2 regions of the Paeniglutamicibacter sulfureus genome follow, and region 2 is predicted to be linked to the other one. Evidence: riboswitches for the same ligand, from Rfam matches in the RefSeq annotation. Region 2 holds a riboswitch; the other holds the start of a gene.
What was found. Region 2 has a riboswitch for cyclic di-AMP ahead of ABD687_RS16915 (C40 family peptidase). Riboswitches for the same ligand answer to the same signal wherever they lie in the genome.

Region 1 (10,686 bases), 1.2 Mb from region 2:
GCCCTTTCCCTACTCTTCACCTATCACTTCGGCGATCCGTTGCTGCCACACATGTAGTACCAAGGCGGGATTGGACGTGTTCTGACACATGAACACCCGGAAAGGGGGAAGAACGGAACCAGACGTAGGCGAGTTCGACGGCCGTATTCGCGAATGAAACCCATGACCTCACTTTCGCCCGAAGCCCGGGACCACGCGTTTGTCCGCCGCATGGATTGATAACGGAATTGTAACTTTTTTATATACCCCGGTAGAGTTACACGTTGGGTTTCACTTACGCAAATCCGTCCCGATCCGGTTCGCATAACCCTACCGGCGGATCGCGGAGCAAGAATTCCCGGTAGGGGCGGAGGACCCATTCAACCGTTCCTGGTCTTGGACCACGGATCTTGGGGTGAAGCTGAGTCCACTATGTAGGCTCAGCCGAGTTGATCTCATGACTCGAATCCGACAGCTAACTTCGCAGGCGATACATGAGAGGTAGACATTTGACTCAGCAGCACACTCCCGGGCGCCGCCGTGCTTCCGGCCCCGTTGATGCTTCGCCTGCTGAAGGTTCACTAGAGCAGATCGCGGACACCGCACTGAGCGGTGAAAGCACTGCCCGACGTTCCGGTCGACGCGCCCTGAGCGCGGTCCCGGATTCCGTCGAGGCCCCCGATAGCATGCAGTACCTTGGCCGCCGCTTTGCGGCGGGCCTGCGCTACGGCGCATCCCCGGACGCGGCAAGCATTGCCGCCACCGAAATCCCTACTCCCCTGGTTGCTCCCACGACTTCGGTTGCAGCTCCGGCCGAAGTCGACGAACTGGACAACGTCCTGAAGTTCGAGCCCCGGACGCAACGCCCCCGACTTGGGTATGCGCACATGATCGCAGCAGTCGCAGCCGTTTCCGGTCTGGCATTCGCCGCCGTCACCCCGGGGCAGGATGTCGAGGAAATTGCCTCGGAGACCCAGCGCGTCGCCCAGACTGCTGTCGCAGATGTCAAGGCCCCGGCCAATGACGAGGTCAAGATCGAGCGGGCCTCGCTGACCAGCGAGTTCACCGAGGAAGACAAGCTGGCAACGGTCGTGACCGCTTCCGGCGGCGATGTCACCAAAGTCGAAAGCGGCGGGGTCCTGGCCCAACCGTTGGACACCGTGCGATTGACTTCGCGTTTCGGGTTCCGGAAGAATCCGACCGGCCCGGGTTTCATGAACCACAACGGGCTGGACTACGGCGCCGCGTGCGGGACCCCTGTGAAGGCCAGTGCCGCCGGCACTGTCGTGCAGTCCGAGTTTGCCGGCCACTCCGGCAATCGCGTGCAGATCGACCATGGCAACGGGCTGGAGACAAGCTACAACCACAATTCGGCACTCAAGGTGTCGGTGGGCCAGAAGGTCAAGCGCGGAGAAGTTGTCGCGCTTGTCGGCACCACGGGCAACTCGACCGGCTGCCACGTCCACCTCGAGGTCATCGTCAACGGCAAGTGGGTAAACCCCGAGGCTTGGTTATAACGGCAATTGTCACTGTTCCGTGACCAAAACGTGACTTGTGGATTAGCTTCATATATTCTAAGTAAGTGATCGGGGATCAACCCTGTTCACCGCCGCGGGAAGTGCCGAGCACTGCCAGCCCACGGTGTCCGTTCACTTACTCGTTTGGCAGTGGCGGGGGACCCACTTTCGGTTTCCACACCAGGAAGCCTTGGGGTTAAGTGGTTCGGCCTGGCGGCCGGATTGCCGAGTGACTCCCACTCGAACCCGACAGCTCACCTCGCAGGCATCAGGAGAGGCATTACCACGTGACTACACGTCAAGCATTGGGCCGCCACCGCGCGACCCCGGTTCGGATCAACCCGCTCGAATCCATCTCGAAGGCAGTCGCCTCGAACGCCGGATCCGTTGGCCGCCAGGCAGCAGTCGTTGCCGCCGCCTCCGGCCTGGTCCTCACTTTGGGTGTTCCGGCCCAGGGCGATGTTTCCCGCGAAGCAAGCGCCGTTCCCGTTGAAGGGCTTAGCCCGGAGCGTGTAGCCGTCAAGGCCGTTTCGGTCTCGGCGTCCAAGGACCTGACCATCGAGCGCGCGGCGTTCACCTCGAAGCCTGCCCCTGCTCCCGTCGTGGTTGCCGTGGCCAAGGAAGTTGCCCCCAGCAGCACCGCGACGAAGACGCGGTCCAACGACACCGCTCCGATGGCTCGCTCCAACAACGACTCTGATGCCTACGCGCCGGTCACCCGCTCGAACCGCGACAGTGCGCCGGAAGCCTCGACCCCGAAGCCCAAGAGCGATTCGATGAACACCGCGAACCTCTCCGGCATTGCTGCAACCGCCGCCAAGTATGAGGGCGTTCCCTACGTATGGGGCGGCAATACCCCGTCGGGCTGGGACTGCTCCGGCTTCGTCAAGTACGTCTACGCAAAACACGGCATCAACATCGCCCGCGGCACCTCCGCCATCCGCGCCTCCGGCCAGTTCGTCCGCACCAGCTCTCCGAAGCCCGGCGACCTGGTCTTCCAGAACGGCGGCGGCCACGTCGGCATCTACCTCGGCGGCGGCAAGATGATCGGCGCACAGAACCCGACTACGGACACGCTTCTCCACAATGTGACTCGCAACCCCCTCTACGGGTACTACACCCTCAAGGGCTAAGCGCAAGCGTTCCAAGGCCTCCGTCGATCCGCAAGGATCGACGGAGGCCTTGGTTCTTTTGACATGGGTTCTCCCTCATAGCGGGTCCTTGACCTGCGCTATGCTTGACAGGGCCCAGTTACGCTGAACTGGAACGATGGTAGCCAAGTTCACATCAGAAATATTCTGGATAATCTCCTGCGACAGCGGTCAAAAAGCACTTCTAATAATGCGTAATTCGCTGCGGCCCCAAGCGGGCGCCCTGTTTCACAAGGACCGGGTTAACCTCTTGGGTGCGGGGGGTCGCGGTGGGACTCTTAGCCGAATGCATCCCGCCGCGACACCCACCACTAGACGAAATCCAAGAACGTCATCTGGATCCTGAGTGTATGCACGCTTCGGCGGACTGTCATACCCGCGTTGGTTCCCGCGGAAGGCGGTTTAGACTCCGGCGTAGGAGTGCAGTCCGTTGAAGTAGAGGTTCACGACGGTGAAATTGAAGACCAGGCAGAGGTAACCGATGATGCTCAGCCAGGCCGAGCGTGCGCCGGTCCAGCCGCCGGTTGCCCGGGCGTGCAGGTAGCCGGCGTAGACGACCCAGATCACGAAGGTCCAGACTTCCTTGGTGTCCCAGCCCCAGTAGCGGCCCCAGGCGGCCTCGGCCCAAATGGCACCGGCTATCAAGGTGAAGGTCCACATCACGAAGGCGACCGCGTTGATGCGGTAGGCGAAGTTTTCCAAGGGAGCCGCGCCGGGGACCAGGCGCATGAACGGCATCTTGTCCTTCCTTCCGGCGGCCAGGGCATCCATGCGCGTGTGCTGGAGCAGCTGGAGCACGTTCATCGCAAAGGTGATGGTGAACAGTGCGGAAGCCAAGACCGCGATCGAGACGTGGATGATCAGCCAGTAGCTCTGCAGGGCAGGGACAAGGTGGGCAACGGGGGTCGGGAAGCCCATGGTGGCGCCGCACAGCATGACGGTGACCAGGCCGATGACGAAGGTGCCCATGAAGCGCAGGTCCTTCTTCACCAGCACCAGCATGAACACCAGGGCCACCAGGAAGGAACCGGTGGACAGGAACTCATACATGTTGCCCCACGGCACGCGCCCGGTCGCGATAGCGCGGGAGACCACGGCAAAGCCCTGCAGCAGCACGCCCAGCCAGCTCAGCGAGACCGCGACCTTGGCCGCCATCCGCTTGGCCGAGGCAGCGGTGTAGGTCATGGAATCGTTGACCAAGGCGTTGTCCGGGGTCCCCGAAGGGGGCGGCGCGATGGCTCCGGCAGCAACCAGGACCTTCTTTTCAGAAACAACCGCCTGTGTGTCGATTTCCTGGATGAGCTTGCTCGACTTCGCAAGGTCCCACGCAAATGCCACGAAGGCGGATGCGTAGACCATCGCGGCGAGCAACATGAACAGGTCGCTGTACTGCCCCAGGGCCACGTTGATCGTGGGCATGTCGTTTTCCATAGGTTCTCCTAGACTCCGGCCCGCTGAACGGCGGGCCACTGCTGTTCAAGAAGCTTGCGCAGCTCCTTGGCTTCGGACTCAAGCCCGTGGTCTTCGCCACGGGCCAGCAATCCGTATTCGATGACCCGCTCTTCACGGCCCGAGCCGTCAACGGAGGTCTTGATTCTCACCCAGGCCCGGCGGCGCGGGGTAAAGAGCGAGATGCCCAGGCCCAGCAGTGAAAGGGCCGCAAAGACCGCCACGGGGCGCTTGCTCGGGTCGTAGGCGATGTCCACGCCGATGAAGCGCTTGAGCCCGTCAAAGGAAATGCTTCCCTTGCCGTCGGGCAATTCGTAGGTCTGCCCGGCGCCCAGCACGATGCCTCCGGCCTCAAGGTCTCTGTTGTTCAGCTCCGTAAGCTGGTCGGTTTCCAGCACGTAGACGTTTTGCGGATTGCCGTCGTCCAGCCCCAGGTCCCCATAGTAGGAATTCAGCTGGAGCTGCGGGTTGATGGCGTTGGGGTCCCCGGAAATGGAGAACCCTGTCTCGTCGGTCATGGCGGTGGGCAGCAGAAAACCCTGGAAGCCCAGCTGGTCGGGCTTGGCGTCGGGAGCCTTGATGACCATGAGGGAGGTGTACATGCCGTCCTGGGGCACCGAAACCACCGAGCCGCTGAAGGCAATGTTTCCGTCACCGTCTCGCACGGTGACCACCGGGGTGTACCCGTTGCCGACCAGGTACATGTCCGCGCCATCGATGCGCAGGGGGTGGTTGACCCGAATCGTTTCCTTTTCGGGTTCGGCATTCGGGTTACGGCGGGTCTCCACCTCGGCGGTGAAGTCGATCGGCTGGCCGAAATGCGTGGTGGATTCGCGGTCGAAGGTGACGTTGAATTTCTCGAGCTTGACCGAATACGGGTCCAAGGAGTCTTCCTGGAACCAGGTCCCGGGAGTGAACGCGTCGTAGGACACCAGGGAGTTCACGAAGGTGTCCCCCTCCACCAGGAGCCGCTGCCCGTTGTAGCCGAAGGCCCCTCCGATTCCCACCGAGGCCAGGAGCCCCACCAAGGAAATGTGGAACAGCAGGTTGCCTATTTCTCGGGTGTACCCGCGTTCCGCACCCACCGACGGGGTCGGGCCCTCGGTACGGGCTTCGGAGCGGTAGCCGCGCTTTTTCAGGAGCTTCGCGGCCCGCTCGACAATTTCCCCGTCGCTGAGACCAGACTCGGAGGCCGGCTGGATCTGGATCGTGCCGTTTTGCGGCAGGCGGTTCAGCCGTGAGGGGGTGCGTGGTGGCGGGGTGCGAAGCGCCTGCGCGTGCTTCTTCACGCGGGGCAGGATGCAGCCGATCAGGGAGATGAACAGCAACAGGTAGATGGCCGAGAACCAGACGGAGGAGTAGACGTCGAAGAGCTGGAAGCGGTCGAGCCATTCGCCGGTGGTCGGCTTGTTGGTCAGGTAGGTGGTCACCTGCTCCGGGTTGACCGAGCGCTGGGGAAAGAGTGAACCGGGCACCGCGGCCACGGCCAGGAGCAGCAGCAGGAAGAGCGCGGTGCGCATGCTGGTGAGCTGGGTCCAGGTCCAGCGCAGCATGCCAACGAATCCAAGGGCCGGGACAACTACATCTTTTTTCATGTCTTTTTTCGCCATTAGATGGGCAACCTGACCTCATTGGTGAACCAATCCTGCAATTGCGTGACCCAAAAGCCCCACAGGCCGGTGGCCATCAGGATTCCCAGAAGGATCAACATGCCGCCGCCGAAGCGCATGATCGCCAGCTGGTGCCGGCGGAAGAATTGCATGGCACCCATGCCGCGGCGGATCGCCAGGGCGATGAAGAGGAACGGCAGTCCCAATCCCATGCAGTAGAAGAAGGTCAGCAGGGCTCCCTTGGCAACGTTGGCGTCGGGGCCACTGCTCATGATCAGCACGGCGGCAAGCGTCGGCCCGATGCAGGGTGCCCATCCGAGTCCGAAAGTGACACCCAATACCGGTGCACCCCACAGCCCGGCGGGGGGTTTGCGGTGGATCTTGGCTTCGCGTTGCATGAAGGAGAATCCGCCCATGAACACGATGCCCATAAAAATCACGACCAGGCCCAGCACTTGGGTGACCCACGATCCCTTGTAGATCATCCAGCCGGCGATTTGTGAGAAGACGACTCCGGCCAGCATGAAGACCGCGGTGAAGCCGAGGATGAACAGCCCGATGCCGGCGGCCATGCGGCCGCGTTTTTGCTCGGCGAGGTCGGCGCCGGAGAGACCGGTGACGTATCCGAGGTAGCCGGGCACCAGGGGCAGCACGCAGGGGGACAGGAAGGACACGAGGCCTGCCAGGATGGCCACGGGCACTGCAAGTAGCAGCGATCCGTCCTGGACGATTTCGGCAAACGGGTTTCCTTGGGCCGGCAGCATGAGGGCTCCGGCCAGTACGGGGCTGATCACAACGACTCGGTGAGTGCCGTGTTGATTAGTGCCTTGAGCGTCGGCTTTTCGGCGACGCCCAGGATCCGCGCGGAGACCCGTCCCTGCTTGTCCAGCACCAAGGTGGTGGGCACGGCCTTGAGCGGGACGTACTTGGTCATGGCCAGCTGGATGGCGCCCTGGGTGTCCTGGATGGAGGGGTAGGGGATGCCGAAGGTGCGCTCGAAGGCCTCGGCCGCTTCCTTTTCGTCACGCACGTTGACGCCGACGAATCCGACCTGTCCTTCGAACTCCTTGCTGAGTTCAACCATGTGCGGCGCCTCGATGCGGCACGGTGCGCATGCGGCGTACCAAAAGTTCAGGACCGTTGCCTGCCCGGCCCAGGTACTCGAGTCGATCTTGGTTCCGTCATAGGCCACCGCATTGATCTCGACCGGTGCCGTGCGCGAGGCGGGACCGTATTCCTGGACTGACCCGTCGCCGGCAATGTAGTTCTTGTTGTTTCCTTCGCGGGCCTGCTTGGCCAGGGGGTCTTCGTCGCCGACGCATGCGGCCAGCGGCAGCACGGCCGCTCCAAGCATGGCGGCGCGCAAGAATGTACGTCGGCCCAAGCGCTGTGCTTGGGACGAGATGGGATCGGTCATGATCTCAAGCTCCAGGGATGTTCGCAGCGTTGGACAAGAGGTCCACGCCGGGTTATGTATAGCGGACGGCGCCCGGACTTTCATCTTCAAAGTCCGGGCTAGTCACGGAGGTGAGAGTGCATTCGCGTTTCCGCGGGTTGTGCCACAGGGTCTTGCCCTCGGCCGAGCGGCGTGTCACCCAGAGGGGCAGCCGGTGGCCATCATTCGTTCAATCTGGTCCCGGCAAGGGCTCCCCCCAGGATGGACGAAATGGGTTTGCGACGTAGGACCCTCAGTCGGTCCTGGAACAGGGACAAGCCCTCGAAACGGTTCGCCGCCTCGGTGATTCGCTCATCCGTGGCAAGGTCCAGGAGCGGGGCGCTAAAGGCGGGCTTCGCCGTTTTCCGAACCCGTACAAGCTGGGACGAGACCACGTGGGTGATGTGGCGTCCGGCTCATGCTCTCCGGTGCAGAAATCTGCCGTCCGAACGGCCCTTTGATGGCCTAGAGCGGAAAGGTGGAACTTCGCCGATCGACCACAGAGGACCCAGTCCGGATTATGAACTCCGCCATGACGCAGCAGGTGAACGGTGGCAATCGACATGGCCCAAGTATCTCAAATCCTTGTTCAACAACCTAAACCAAGATAATGGCCATGACCCGGCGCCCAGGAACCGCAACGATGGCACCGCCAGCCCGTTGTCCCCGTGGCGGCATGTCCCCAGAAATATGTCTGTTCCGAGCAGCAGTATTCGTCCAGCGCCCCGCACGTTTGCCGTTTTGCGCACGAACTATTGTAAAATGTTTCAGAGTTTAGTATAAGCAATCTTTTGCTGGCTGTGGTGGGGCCGTTGGTAGTCGCTGCAGCCCCTCTCCCGCAGTCGACAACTATCGTGGAACCGGAAGCACGTTGTGGCATTAGGGCCGGTTCGATAAGAATTTCAGGGAAGTGAGTACTCCGTGACGAAATGCCGAGCATTCTTGGCTCTGGCGTTTCAACCTGCTTTCATTCTGGTTGCGCTGGCTTTGGGCCTGCTCGGCATGCACGTTCTCGGCGTGGACCATCAGGTACCCAATGCCGCGTATGGTTCCAGTGTCGCGGTCAACGAGCAGGACAACGGAACAGGTTATTCCCAACCCACGACCGCATGGCCAGTGGTAGCGCATCACATTCCGGTCGAAGATTCCCAGGCTTCCCTTGCCGGGAGCTCCTTGAGCGGTATGGAATCGACCCTGATCGGCATGTGTGTCCTTGCTCTATCCTTGGGCGGAATGTTCTCACACCTTCTCACCCGGGCGTTTCAACCTGTCCCCGGGAGGGGGCTGGCCGCCCCGCCCGCTCTTTGGCTCCGCCGAATCCGTTCGCGTGTAACCCCTTCGCTGGTTCAGCTTTCGATCAGCCGCACGTAAAAAGGGGATAGGCCCAGCCCACGCTGAGGATACAATCCTCCAGCGAGGGAGCATGCCTCTATTGCCGGCAAGACGCCACCTTCAAGGGGGAGAGACTGTCCCCTCGAGGGTGGGCCGGCATGGACCGTGCCGATCTCGCAAAACACCACAGGTTCGTTCAGGGACCGGTGTCAGTGGGCACGAAGAACGGGTTTGATGCCACCCGGGGGACCGCCGAGGGTGCCATGCCGGAGTCCACGATCCCTGGCCTTCGCTGCGCCAAGCGTGGCGTCATGGCATTAGATTTCAGGCGCTTCCCGAATCTACGAAGCGCTCACCCAGCAGCCTCGGCCTGCCGAAAGACGGTGTTCGTCGACGGCACGCTGCAATCATGCATAAACCGGGTGCCCCTTGGGACCCCGGCCTTCACACATGCAGGCTTGCTCCTTTTATCGATGTTATTTATGGAGATCCATGCCTTTCCCCACTCGTATTTTTCGCCAGTCCCGCATCTGGCCCGCCACGGCAATTGCCTTACTCGCCACCCTGGGACTTGCCGCGTGCGGTGCAACCCCAGATTCGAATGCCGGCGAACAGCCACCGGCCAATCCGTTTGGCCATATCCATGCCATCAGCATCGAGGAAACAACACAACGGGTCCTGCTCGCAACCCACAACGGCCTCTTCGACGCCACCGAGACCGTTCCAAGGAAAATCGGCCCCACCATCGACCTGATGGGATTCGCTGCCTCATCGAACGGGACCTTCTATGCTTCCGGGCATCCCGGTCCAGGTATTGATCTGCCCAATCCCCTGGGCCTGATGAAATCGACCGATGGCGGGGAATCGTGGATCCCGGTCTCCTTGCAGGGGTCATCCGATTTTCATGCCATGACCGTGACCAGTGACCAAATTGTTGGATTCGACGGGATTCTTCGGTCGACGGTGGACGGCAAGGAATGGTCGGACGCCGGGCCGATGTCACCTTCCCCGTATGCGTTGGTGGGAAGCCCCGATAATACCGTCGTGTTGGCCACCACCGAGGACGGAGTATGGAGATCCGTTGACAGTGGAGATACCTGGGAGACTCCAGATGGGGGGCCGAGGCTTCTCACGGCCGCATTTGCTGATCCGATGACCGTCGTGGGCGTAACACCCGAGGGAAGCGTGTATCTCAGCGACGATGCCGGCCTTTCCTGGGCCTCAATCAAAGCCGAAGTGGGCCAGCCATCTACCATGGGCGCCACCCGAACCGCGGATGGAAACATTTCCGTCTGGATGGCCATGGAAGGTGGCTTGGTCAAGTACACCTATGACGGCACCACCTTCACCGAGGAAACCCCATGAGCCAGAAACCTCCGAAATTTCCCAGCACCCGGTCTCTGGTGGTCGTCAGGGAAGCCACGGAAGAAGACTTGCGTTTGATGGCTTCCGACGTGATCCGGTATCTGCCCGAGGGGCTGTTCCCACGACTGGGAAAACGCTTCGTCCGGCGTTGGATGAAAACCTTTCTGACCGAACAATACGGGGTGGCCCTGGTCGCGGTAACCAAGGATGCCCCGCGGCAGCAAGTGGGTTTCCTGGTCGGTTCAACCAACCAAATCCACCACGTCGCCGACGTCCTGCACCAGCACAAGTGGGGTCTCCTGTTCTCGGGACTGGCGGCTCTTTCCATCCGGCCGCGGGTACTTCTCCACTTTCTGCGCACCCGGGCCCGACCGTACCTGCGCCGCCTCCTGGGGCGCACGAACGGCCCGGTTGCCGGGGCCAACCCCCGTCCGGCAACGGCCGTGATCACCTCGCTCGTGGTCCTGCCCACCCTGCGGGGCGGGGGCATCGGAAGGCTTCTCGTGGAGGAATTCCTCAACCGTGCCGTGGCGGACCGGGCATCCCTGGCCGAGCTTGTCACCGCGGCAGGGGCAGCAGGGGCAGGGGCGTTCTATAAGAAGCTGGGCTGGACATGCGTTGGGGAACGCCATTCCAAGGACGGGGCACCCATCCACACCTACCAACGTTCCCTGCCGTAGAAGATGTGGGTGGCAACGCAGGGCCCCGGCCAAGCGATGTTCTACGGCACAGGACTCCTGCCCGAGCCAAGACCTCCGGGACGACCATCACTTGAACAAACATACCCCATAGGGGTATGTTTGGGGTGTTGTCAGTGAAGCCTCACATGTCAGTCATCGGCAGTCCAG
Region 2 (10,686 bases):
TAGGAGGACTTCTTGGAGACCTCGTCGATGGAGTTGGTGCCGCAGATCCCGCAGGCCGAGGAGGTCACGACGTTCCGTGCCGCGGAAAGATCCGGGGCCTGGGCCCCGAAACCAACCTGCACGTCGATGACGTTGAAGGTCTGGTTGCCGTCCTCGTCGGTGCCGGCGCAATAGCGCATGGAGACCAGGTGCTCGGTGCGGCTGATGATTCCCTCGGCGAGAAGGAAGCCGGCGACCATGTCGAAGTCGTCTCCGGGGGTGCGCATGGAGGTGGTGAAGGACGTCCCGTTGAAGCGAATTTCCAGGGGTTCCTCGACCGCGAGTTTTTCCTCGCGCGCGATCCGCGCACCATCCAGCGTGGCGCGGACGATGCGCCTGCGTGCTATTTTCCGTCCCATATCTTTATTGCCCTTCTAGCCTTGGCCGCGTTCCGCAGCTCGCGCGGTGCGGCGACCGCACACCTACCAAGGTAGCCGAAGATAGGGCACCGGATCGCCGGCTGTGGCGCCGTCGGGACCCACCACCAAGATGGCGTCGGCAGCGGCCAGTCCGCGCAGCATGGCAGGTGCCACATGTTCGGCCGGTGCCAGTGCATCGGGGTCGGCACCGCCGGCAGCCGGGACCCAACGGGCCGGGACCAGACGGGTCCTGCCCGGTAGCTTGGTGAAGTCCGTGGCCGAGGTTGCCGTGTGGAGTTCGGCCAATGCGCTGCCGTTTGCCCCGCGCAGGATCGGGTCGACGAGTGTTGCAACGGCCATGAGCGCGGCCAACGGGTTGCCGGGCAGGGCCACCAACAGGCGGTTGCCGGGAAGCACCGCGACCATTGACGGGTGGCCCGGTCGCATGGCCACGGAGGAGATGGCTTCCCGCCCCCCGATGGCGCTGACCGCGGCGCGCACGAAGTCGCGCTCGGAGAATCCAGTGCCCCCGGTGGTCACCACCAGGGCAGCCGCCCTGGCGTCTTCGCCGTCGATGGCCGCGATGGTGGCAGCAAGGGTGTCTCCGATGCGGGTACTGCTGGCAACCGTGCCGCCGAGGGCCGCTACGACCAGGGGCAGCACCGGGGAAAAACCGTCTCGGACCTGGCCAGGTGTCGGGTGACCTGAGGTGATGACCTCATCCCCGGTGAACACCAGGTGCACGGGCGGGACGGCAGCGACCGGGAGTTCGTCGTGTCCCGCCACCGCTGCCGTGGCGATCACACCGGCCCGCAGCAGCGTACCCGCGGCGGCCAGCACATCCCCGGCGGAGGCCTCGGTGCCGGAGGGCCGGATGTCGTCGCCAGCGCGCAATGTCCGCTCGCTGGAGAGCAGGCTTCCCTGGAGCGTCGAGTGCTCGACACGCAGGATGGCCGTGGTGCCCTCGGGAATCAGGGACCCGGTGACCACGGCGCTGGCTTCGCCGGCGGCGAGCACCACGCGGTCCGCCGCAGCGGGGTTGGCTGCGTGCGCCCTGAGCAGTTTCCACGGCCCGGTGCCGTTGACGGCGTATCCGTCCATGGCCGAGGTGGCGCAATGCGGCATCGGGTAGGCGGCCGTCAGATCGGCGGCCAGGATTCGTCCGCCGGCCAGGTGAAGGGGAACGGTTTCGCGAATGCCGGCAATCCTGGAGCCCAGCGCATGGGCATCGGCGCGCGCGGCCTCCCACTGGTGGTCTTCCATGGCGCCCGTGCTAGGCGTTGTCAGGGGAGTCGGTGCGTGCTGCAAGGACCTCGCGGGCCAATCCGTCGGCCGCGTCCATGGCGTCCAGTTCGCCCGACCGGGAGCTGCCGACGGCCAGGCCGGCCGCGTAGCCTGCCACGTAGGTGGTCAGCGGTGCCGCCGGACGGACAATGGTGTGGGCGGCCACCCCTGCAAGCGAAAGAACCTGGTCGATGTCGATCCTGGTGTCGGCGAGGTCAAAGGCCGCCAGCAGTTCCTTGACCCAATCCTCGAGCTCGGCTGCAGGCATGGTGCGTTCTCCTTGTCAATGGCCGTTGGCCACCGCTATCCCGTGGCGCCCGGCATCCCCGGGCGTATCGATGTCGCTGAAGTCCGCATCCGGGAGCTTCAGGCGTTCCATCTGCACTGTAGCAAGCAGACGCATCATTGACGCATTTTCGAGACTTCCGCGGGGTTCGGTGGCCTGGTCGATGGCCTGTCGCAAGGAGGAAGTGAGGATGGCGCAGGAGAGTGTCTGCAGCACGCCCGAGGCATCCTGGGGAACCCATGCCTCGACCCCTTTGGAGGGCTTCCCTGTGGCCGCCAGCAGGGCGTCCACGACAGGACCCGGATCCAGGAAGTCCGAAGCCAGCACCACGGTCAGTTCTGAGGCCTGGTTCTGGCGTTGGGCGCTCTCGTCGTCGGGGCCGTCGTCCAGGGCCGCCCGTCCGGCGGCGACCGCTGCCGCTGGACCGGAAAAGCTGGGGTATTCGCGGGTGATGACCACGCGCTGGAAATCCGGCGCGGTATCCATGTACCGGGTGACGGCTTCGGCCAGGGCATGGGTGCCGACCACGGCGATGGCCTGCGCGTCCCGGACGGCGTTCAGGGAATGCTCCAGCAGCGTTTCCCCTCCGTGTTCCAGTAGGGGCTTGCTGACGCCGCCCAGGCGGGATCCACGGCCACCGGCCACAATAATCGCATCGAATTTCATGCTGCACTCCGTAAGAAGGGACTCCAGGCCTCTGCGGGGCGCTCAAGCTCGGTAATGAACCACTGGGCGCCACGCGGTCGGCTCGGGGCGAACCGCAGCTTCCAGCCAAGCTGTGCTAGCGTCCGGTCCCCCTTGGCGCTGTTGCAGCCTTGGCATGCCGCTACTAGATTCTCCCACGAATCCTCCCCGCCGCGGCTGCGCGGCACGATGTGGTCGATCGTGTTGGCGCTGCGTCCGCAGTATCCGCAGCGGTGCCCGTCGCGGCGCAGCACGCCGCGGCGCGAGACATTGACGGTGTTGCGGTAGGGAAGTCGGATGTACCGATTCAGCAGGATCACCGTCGGCCGGGGCATCACCTGGTTGACCCCGACGATCGGGTCACGGTCGTCATCGGCAAGGACGGTGGCCTTCCCGGTGAGGACAAGGAGAAGTGCCCGGCGGAAGGTGATGACCGCCAGCGGTTCAAATCCTGCATTCAGTACTAGGGTTCGCATACGCGCATCCTTAGATCCTGACCCGGCGCAACGCGAGGGACCCGTCCACGACGGAAGTCCCTCACGGTGGCGCACACGGCACTCGGCTTTGGCTCCTGTGACCTAGCCTAAGACAAGAAACAGCGGTTTTGCGTGTATTTGTGGAAAACCAGTTGAAATTGCCACCATAATTTTCCCTGCAGTACACCCCTCGAACACCTGGCGGACAGGGCTCCGCACGGTGTTCCCGTCCCCCGGGCGCACCACCGTTACCGGCCTGGAACAAGGCGAGGGTAAAAATGCCTGCTGCGTAGCCCGAACGCTCGATGCCGGCCGAACTGGAGACATGGATTTGCTTCCCGTCCGCACCCAGGGCGACTGCGTCCACCGCGCCGTCAGTTCGGGAGCCTTCACTCCAGCTCACTGCCTCGTCGGTGCTTGAAATCGGCATACCCACGCCAATGTCCGGCTTACCAAGCCCGGGTAGGCTTCCATGCAAAAATCCGCATTAACCAGCAAGGCCTCCGGTCGATCCACATGGATCGACCGGAGGCCTTGGAACGCTTGGCGCTTAGCCCTTGAGGGTGTAGTAACCGTAGAGCGGGTTGCGGGAAACGTCGTGAAGCATGGTGTCGACAGTCGGGTTCTGGGCACCGATCATCTTGCCGCCGCCGAGGTAGATGCCGACGTGTCCGCCACCGTTCTGGAAGACGAGGTCACCCGGCTTCGGGGAGCTGGTGCGCACGAACTGGCCCGAAGCGCGGATAGCCGAGGTGCCGCGGGCGATGTTGATGCCGTGCTTTGCGTAGACGTACTTGACGAAGCCCGAGCAGTCCCAGCCCGAGGGGGTGTTGCCGCCCCATACATACGGAACGCCGACGTACTTGGCCGCGGTTGCCGCGATGCCGGACAGGTTGGCGGTGTTCATCGAGTCGCTCTTCACCTTGGGGGCCTCGGAGGCCTTAGGGGTGGAGTCGCGGTTCGAGCGGGTCACCGGCGCCATGGCGTCCGAGTTGCTGCTGGAACGGGTCACCGGGGCGGTGTCGTTGGAGCGCTCGGAAACCTCGTTGGAAACGGCGACGACAACCGGCGCGGGCGCCGGCTTGGAGGTGAACGCTGCGCGTTCGATGTTCAGGTCCTTGGCCTTGGAAGCCGCGACCGAAACGGCCTTGACGGCTACACGCTCTGCTGAGAGGCCTTCAACGGGAACTGCGCTTGCTTCGCGGGAAACATCACCCTGGGCCGGAACGCCCAAAGTGAGCACGAGGCCTGATGCGGCTGCAATCACTGCTGCCTGGCGTCCAACCGAACCAGCGTTCGAGGCAACTGCCTTCGAGATGGATTCGAGTGGGTTGGTCCGAACCGGGGTCGCGCGGTGGCGGCCCAATGCTTGACGTGTAGTCACGTAGTAATGCCTCTCCTGATGCCTGCGAGGTGAGCTGTCGGGTTCGAGTGGGAGTCACTCGGCAATCCGGCCGCCAGGCCGAACCACTTAACCCCAAGGCTTCCTGTGTGGAAACCGAATGTGGGTCCCCCGCCACTGCCAAACGAGTAATTGAACGGACACCGTGGGCTGGCAGTGCTCGGCACTTCCCGCGGCGGTGAACAGGGATGATCCCTGGTCACGTATTTAGAATATATGAAGCGAATCCAAAAGTCACGTTCTGATCACGGAACGGTGACAATTGCCGTTATAACCAGGCCTCGGGGTTTACCCACTTGCCGTTGACGATGACTTCCAGGTGCAGGTGGGGGCCGGTTGAGTTGCCCGTGCTGCCGCTCAAGGAGACGACTTCGCCGCGCTTGACCTTCTGGCCCACCGAAACCTTCAGCGACGAATTGTGGTTGTAGCTGGTGTGCAGTCCGTTGCCGTGGTCGATCTCCACACGGAAGCCCGAGTGGCCGGCCCAGGCGGCCTGCACGACGGTGCCGGCGGCGCTTGCCTTGATCGGCGTGCCCATGGGAACTGCGTAGTCCAAGCCGTTGTGGTTCATGTACCCCGGACCGGTCGGATTCTTGCGGTGGCCGAAGCGCGAGGTCAACCGGATGCTGTCCACCGGCTGGGCCAAGACTCCTTCGGCGGCCAGCTTGGTGACGTCTCCGCCGGCTGCGGTCAAGACCGTTGCCAGCTTGTCTTCCTCGGTGAACTCGCTGGTCAGCGACGCTCGCTCGATCTTGACCTCGTCGTCGGCCGGAGCCATGACGTCGACCACGACGGACTGGGCGACGCGGTCGGATCCCGCGGCTGCCGTTTCGGCTTCCTTTGCGGGAGAGGCTGCGGCGAACGCCAGACCGGAAACGGCGGCGACTGCCGCCAGCTTGTGCGTGAAGCCAAGGCGGGGGCGCTGGGCCCGGGGGGCGAACTTCAGGACATTGTCCAGTTCGTCGACCTCGGCCGGGGCGGCAACGGGTGCTGCCGGCGCAGCCAGGGCGACGGGAATTTCGGTGGCGGCAATTGCGTCCGCGTCCGGGGATACGCCATAGCGCAGGCCCGCTACGAAGCGGCGGCCGGTGTACTGCGTGTTGTCAGGGGTCTCGACGGAATCAGGGACCGCGCTCAGGGCGCGTCGACCGGAACGTCGGGAAGTGTTTTCACCACTCAGGGCGGTGTCCACGATCTGCTCTAGTGAACCTTCAGCAGGCGAAGCATCAACGGGTCCGGAAGCACGGCGGCGCCCGGGAGTGTGCTGCTGAGTCAAATGTCAACCTCTCATGTATCGCCTGCGAAGTTAGCTGTCGGATTCGAGTCATGAGATCAACTCGGCAGAGCCTACATAGTGGACTCAGCTTCACCCCAAGATCCATGGTCCAAGACCAGGAACGGCTGAATGGGTCCTCCGCCCCTACCGGGAATTCTTGCTCCGCGATCCGCCGGTAGGGTTATGCGAACCGGATCGGGACTAGATTGCCTAGGTGCAACCCAACGTGAAACACTACCGGGATTAATGTCAAAGTTACAATTCCGTTATCAATCCATGCGGCGGACAAACACGTGGGCGCTGACTTCCGTCGGAAGCTCCAGCGCGCCCTCGATCCCCTGCACCCGAACAACGACGTAATCGCCGGCCCGTTCGAGGGTGACTAGGGCGCCTGGGCGGATGCCGCCCTCATCGAGCTGCACCAGCAGCTCGGGTTCCACCTGGATGGTTTCGGCCAGTCGCTCGACGCGGACCGGGCCCGTATTCCCGTCGACCAGGGCCGAATCGAGACTTTGGACACGTATCGAGATTTCACCCAGTTCCGGCCCTCCCAGTGTCTCGAGCCCGGGGATCGGATTTCCATAGGGAGAGGACTCGGGCGAACCGAGCAACTTGAACAGGCGCTGCTCCACGCGCTCGCTCATCACGTGCTCCCAACGGCAGGCCTCTTCATGGACGTACTCCCACTCCAAGCCAATGACGTCGGCGAGCAGGCGTTCGGCCAGACGGTGCTTGCGCATCACGCCCGTTGCAACTTCTGCGCCATGTGAGGTCAGTTCGAGGTGGCGGTCGGTGGTCACCACGACCAGTCCGTCGCGCTCCATGCGGGCCACCGTCTGTGAAACCGTGGGCCCGGAGTGCCCCAGTCGCTCGGCAATGCGCGCGCGCAGGGCAATGATGCCCTCTTCCTGGAGTTCCAGGATGGTGCGCAGGTACATTTCGGTGGTATCGATCAAATCTGACACGTTTGCAGCTCCCGCAGGGGTTGATTGTTACAAGAGATCACTACGCGATCCACTCTACCCGCGTTCACATTGGCGACTCGCTATTACACAATGGGCCGCCCAGTGCGCGATTATTGAACCACTGGGCACCCTCAATGCGCATCGGATTGCCGCATCGGAAGTGCCCACAGCGGATAACCCCCCTTATGAGGAGCAACATGAGCACCGGCGTGACCATCCCCCAAGACCTTTTGCCCGTGGACGGACGATTCGGCGCAGGACCTTCCAAGGTCCGCCCCGAACAGATCCAGGCTCTCATCGATGCCGGCACGCAACTCCTGGGGACCTCTCACCGCCAGGCCCCGGTGAAGAACCTGGTCCGCGACATCCAGGAAGGCCTCAAGACGTTCTTCAACGCCCCGGCCGACTACGAAGTGGTCCTGGGCGTGGGCGGATCCACCGCGTTCTGGGACATTGCCGCATTCGGCCTGGTCCGCCACAAGGCCCAGCACCTCTCCTTTGGCGAGTTCGGCTCGAAGTTCGCCGCCGCAACCAACAAGGCGCCCTTCCTTGAGCCGTCCTCCATCATCGTCTCCGAACCAGGCACCCGGCCTGTTCCCGTGGCCGAGGCAGGCGTGGATGTATACGCTTGGCCCCAAAACGAGACCTCCACGGGCGTCGCTGCACCGGTTCACCGCGTTGAAGGCGCCGACGAGGGATCGCTTGTCCTCATCGACGCGACCTCCGCAGCCGGCGGACTGGACGTCGACGTCTCGCAGGCAGATGTGTACTACTTCGCCCCGCAGAAGAACTTCGCCTCCGATGGCGGCTTGTGGATTGCGCTCTTCTCCCCCGCGGCCATCGCCCGCGCCGAGGAAATTGCCGCCTCCGGCCGCTGGATCCCGGACTTCCTGAGCCTGAAGACGGCGATCGACAACTCGCGCCTGAACCAGACGTACAACACCCCGGCCCTGTCCACCTTGGTCACTCTCAACGCCCAGGTGCAGTGGCTCAACGCCAACGGCGGCCTGGCGTTCGCCGCAGCCCGCACCGCGGACTCGGCCTCCCGCATCTACGACTGGGCCGAGGCTTCCGAAGTGGCGACCCCGTACGTCACCGCCCCCGGGGAACGCTCCAACGTCATTGCCACGATCGACTTCGACGATTCGATCGATGCCGCTGCGGTGGCCAAGACCCTGCGCGCCAACGGCGTGGTCGATGTCGAGCCGTACCGCAAGCTCGGCCGCAACCAGCTGCGCGTGGCGACCTTCGTCGCCATTGAGCCCGAGGACGTTTCGTCCCTGCTCAAGTGCATCGAATACGTGCTGAAGAACAGCTAGCTTCTTCAGCCTACGAATCGGGCGGCGCCCACCCACGGTTGATCCCGCGGGTGGGCGCCGCCCGATCTATTTGAGCCGATGCCTGCCGCCCGACGGCAAGGGCGCGGGTAGCGATCCGACGATCGCTACCCGCTCCCTTGTTCATTTCAGGGGACAAGTCCCCTGGTTGCCTATTCAGCTATTTGGCATCTTCGTCCCAGACGTCTTCATCGGAGGCGACTTCGTCCGTCGCGGCCGCGGATTCGGTCTCGGTTTCCGCGGATTCTTCCTCCGTGCCTGAGGGGGCGGAATTGTCCGAGCCCTCCGGAGCCGAAGCTTCGGCGATGCCGTCCGCAACTGCGGCGGCGTCCTCGGCGGCCTGGCGCTCGGCGTCCATTTCCTCCGGTCGAACTCGCTCGGCCCACGGCACCCAGGCCGGGGCCAGCAGTGCGTCCTCGCCGGGAAGGATCCCGACCTCGCACACCGTGAGGTCCTTGGCCTGGGCACGCGGGATGCGGGTCAGCGTGGCAAACCAACTCCAGCCCTCGTAGCCGGGGAGCAACACGTCAAATCGGTGGGTCACCAGGCGTTCGCCGTCGTTCACGGCTTCCTGGTATTCACCGATCGTTGCCTCGTCGGTGATTTCCAGCAGCGCCTTGCGCGCCTGGTCCACGGCCTTGGCCAGTGTCGTATCGAGCATTACTTTGCGGGACATGGGTTCAGGCATCCAAATCGTCGGCTACGGCGCGCAGCACTGCTGCAACCTTGGCGCCTTGGGCTTTTTCGGGGTAACGGCCCCTGCGCAGTCCGTTGGAGACCGAGTCGAGCACTTTGATGAGGTCTTCGATCAGCACCGCGGTGTCCTCGGCAGGCTTGCGCTTGGCGCGGGCCACCGAGGGTGCGTCGTCAATGATGCGAACGCTCAGGGCCTGGGCACCCTTGCGGCCTTCGGCGACACCGAATTCCATGCGGGTACCCGGTCGCAGCTCGGTCGTGCCCACGGGCAGCGCCGAGGCATTCAAGTACACTTCCTGGCCTTCGTCGGTCACCAGGAACCCGAACCCCTTGGAGGGCTCGTACCACTTCACTTTGCCGGTTGGCACGTCTAACTACCTCGTTCTTGCGTCTCAATGGGGCAACGACGGCGGGCCATTCAGGTTCCGCGTTCCCATTTCTGGCGATGTCCCGGCGCGAAACCACGCAGCCCGTCCCTCTATGGGGGCTTGCGGGCGGGCTCATGCGTCCGGGGAAGTCTATATCTTCTAGGGTACGACATCAGCGGCGTGCCCCCTTCCCACCCACGGGCCAGGGCCTCCATGATGGCCGTTTCGCCGGTGCACGGTAGTTTTAAGGGGTGAACACCTCCGCCGCCACCCCCACATCCCTACGCATCCTGACCTTTCTTGCCGGTGGCGTTGCCATCGCCTCACTCGCCGCGCTGGCCGTGATCCTCATCCAATACGCGATGCAGCTTTCCCCTGCCCCGGCGCTGCTGGCCGTGGCGCTCTATGGATTGCCGTTGGCGTTCATCCTGCTCATCGTGATTCTGGTGCTGAACTTCCGCGAGCGCCGCCGCTCCCACTAGACCAGGTCGCCTGCTACCCGCCCAAGTGCCCTGCCGGCTCCGGGCATCTTGGGGGTGACCATGGGGCGCGGCACCCTTGCCCGCACACCAAACACACAGCGTTCTTACAGATAGCGGTTGCAGACTGGTACCCATGAATGCCAAAACCCCCGAAGCGAAGCTCCTGGTCGTCGACGACGAACCGAACATCCGCGAATTGCTCTCCACCTCCCTGCGTTTCGCGGGCTTCGAGGTGGTTGCCGCGGCGAACGGCCGCGAGGCCCTGGCAGCCGTGGAGGCCGACACCCCCGATCTGGCGGTGCTCGACGTGATGCTCCCGGACATGGACGGATTCACCATCACCCGCAGGCTGCGCGCCGCGGGCAAGCACTTCCCGGTCCTTTTCCTCACCGCACGCGACGACACCGAGGACAAGGTCACCGGGTTGACCGTCGGCGGGGACGACTACGTCACCAAGCCCTTCAGCCTCGACGAGGTGGTCGCCCGCATCCGTGCCGTGCTCCGGCGTACCCAGCCGGCCGAGGAAGACAGCGCTATCATCCGGGTGGATGACCTCGAGCTGGATGACGACGCGCACGAGGTCCGCCGCTCCGGCGAGGTCATCGAGCTTTCGCCCACCGAATTCAAGTTGTTGCGCTACCTGATGATGAATCCCAACCGGGTGCTGTCCAAGGCACAGATCCTTGACCACGTATGGGAATACGACTTCAACGGGGACGCTTCCATCGTGGAGTCCTACATTTCCTATCTGCGCCGCAAGATCGATTCCCGCGCCGAGTGGCCCTCGCTGATCCAGACCAAGCGCGGCGTCGGGTACCTCATGCGCACCGCCGACCGCCGCTAAGACGAAAGGCCGGTTCCCACACGTGGAAAGTGCCCGCAGATTCTGGCGACAGGTGTCGTTGCGGACCAAGCTCGTGGCGCTCATGAGCTCCCTGATGATCCTGGGGATCGTGGTCACGGCCGTCGGCTCTGCCCAGTCGCTGCGGCTGATGCTCACCGCGCAGCTGGACACTGACCTGAGGTCCAACA

Region 1: it holds a riboswitch for cyclic di-AMP, as region 2 does, so the genes downstream of both, ABD687_RS11680 (C40 family peptidase) here and ABD687_RS16915 (C40 family peptidase) in region 2, are expected to answer to the same signal.

What each region holds. Positions count from the first base shown of each region.
Region 1 is NZ_BAAAWO010000001.1:2,555,694-2,566,379, forward strand. It holds cyclic di-AMP (ydaO/yuaA leader) riboswitch at 312-485, shown strand; gene ABD687_RS11675 (M23 family metallopeptidase) at 666-1,496, shown strand; cyclic di-AMP (ydaO/yuaA leader) riboswitch at 1,613-1,778, shown strand; gene ABD687_RS11680 (C40 family peptidase) at 1,784-2,629, shown strand; gene ccsB (c-type cytochrome biogenesis protein CcsB) at 3,050-4,078, opposite strand; gene resB (cytochrome c biogenesis protein ResB) at 4,087-5,691, opposite strand; gene ABD687_RS11695 (cytochrome c biogenesis CcdA family protein) at 5,706-6,470, opposite strand; gene ABD687_RS11700 (TlpA family protein disulfide reductase) at 6,497-7,123, opposite strand; gene ABD687_RS11705 (F510_1955 family glycosylhydrolase) at 8,924-9,838, shown strand; gene ABD687_RS11710 (GNAT family N-acetyltransferase) at 9,835-10,518, shown strand.
Region 2 is NZ_BAAAWO010000001.1:3,719,262-3,729,947, reverse strand. It holds gene fdhD (formate dehydrogenase accessory sulfurtransferase FdhD) at 1-398, opposite strand, end outside; gene ABD687_RS16935 (molybdopterin molybdotransferase MoeA) at 462-1,661, opposite strand; gene ABD687_RS16930 (DUF6457 domain-containing protein) at 1,672-1,950, opposite strand; gene mobA (molybdenum cofactor guanylyltransferase) at 1,966-2,634, opposite strand; gene ABD687_RS16920 (HNH endonuclease) at 2,631-3,128, opposite strand; gene ABD687_RS16915 (C40 family peptidase) at 3,679-4,512, opposite strand; cyclic di-AMP (ydaO/yuaA leader) riboswitch at 4,518-4,671, opposite strand; gene ABD687_RS16910 (M23 family metallopeptidase) at 4,799-5,722, opposite strand; cyclic di-AMP (ydaO/yuaA leader) riboswitch at 5,810-5,983, opposite strand; gene ABD687_RS16905 (iron-dependent transcriptional repressor DtxR) at 6,076-6,771, opposite strand; gene serC (phosphoserine transaminase) at 6,969-8,090, shown strand; gene ABD687_RS16895 (DUF3027 domain-containing protein) at 8,269-8,784, opposite strand; gene ABD687_RS16890 (cold-shock protein) at 8,789-9,172, opposite strand; gene ABD687_RS16885 (hypothetical protein) at 9,424-9,654, shown strand; gene ABD687_RS16880 (response regulator transcription factor) at 9,788-10,498, shown strand; gene ABD687_RS16875 (sensor histidine kinase) at 10,551-10,686, shown strand, end outside.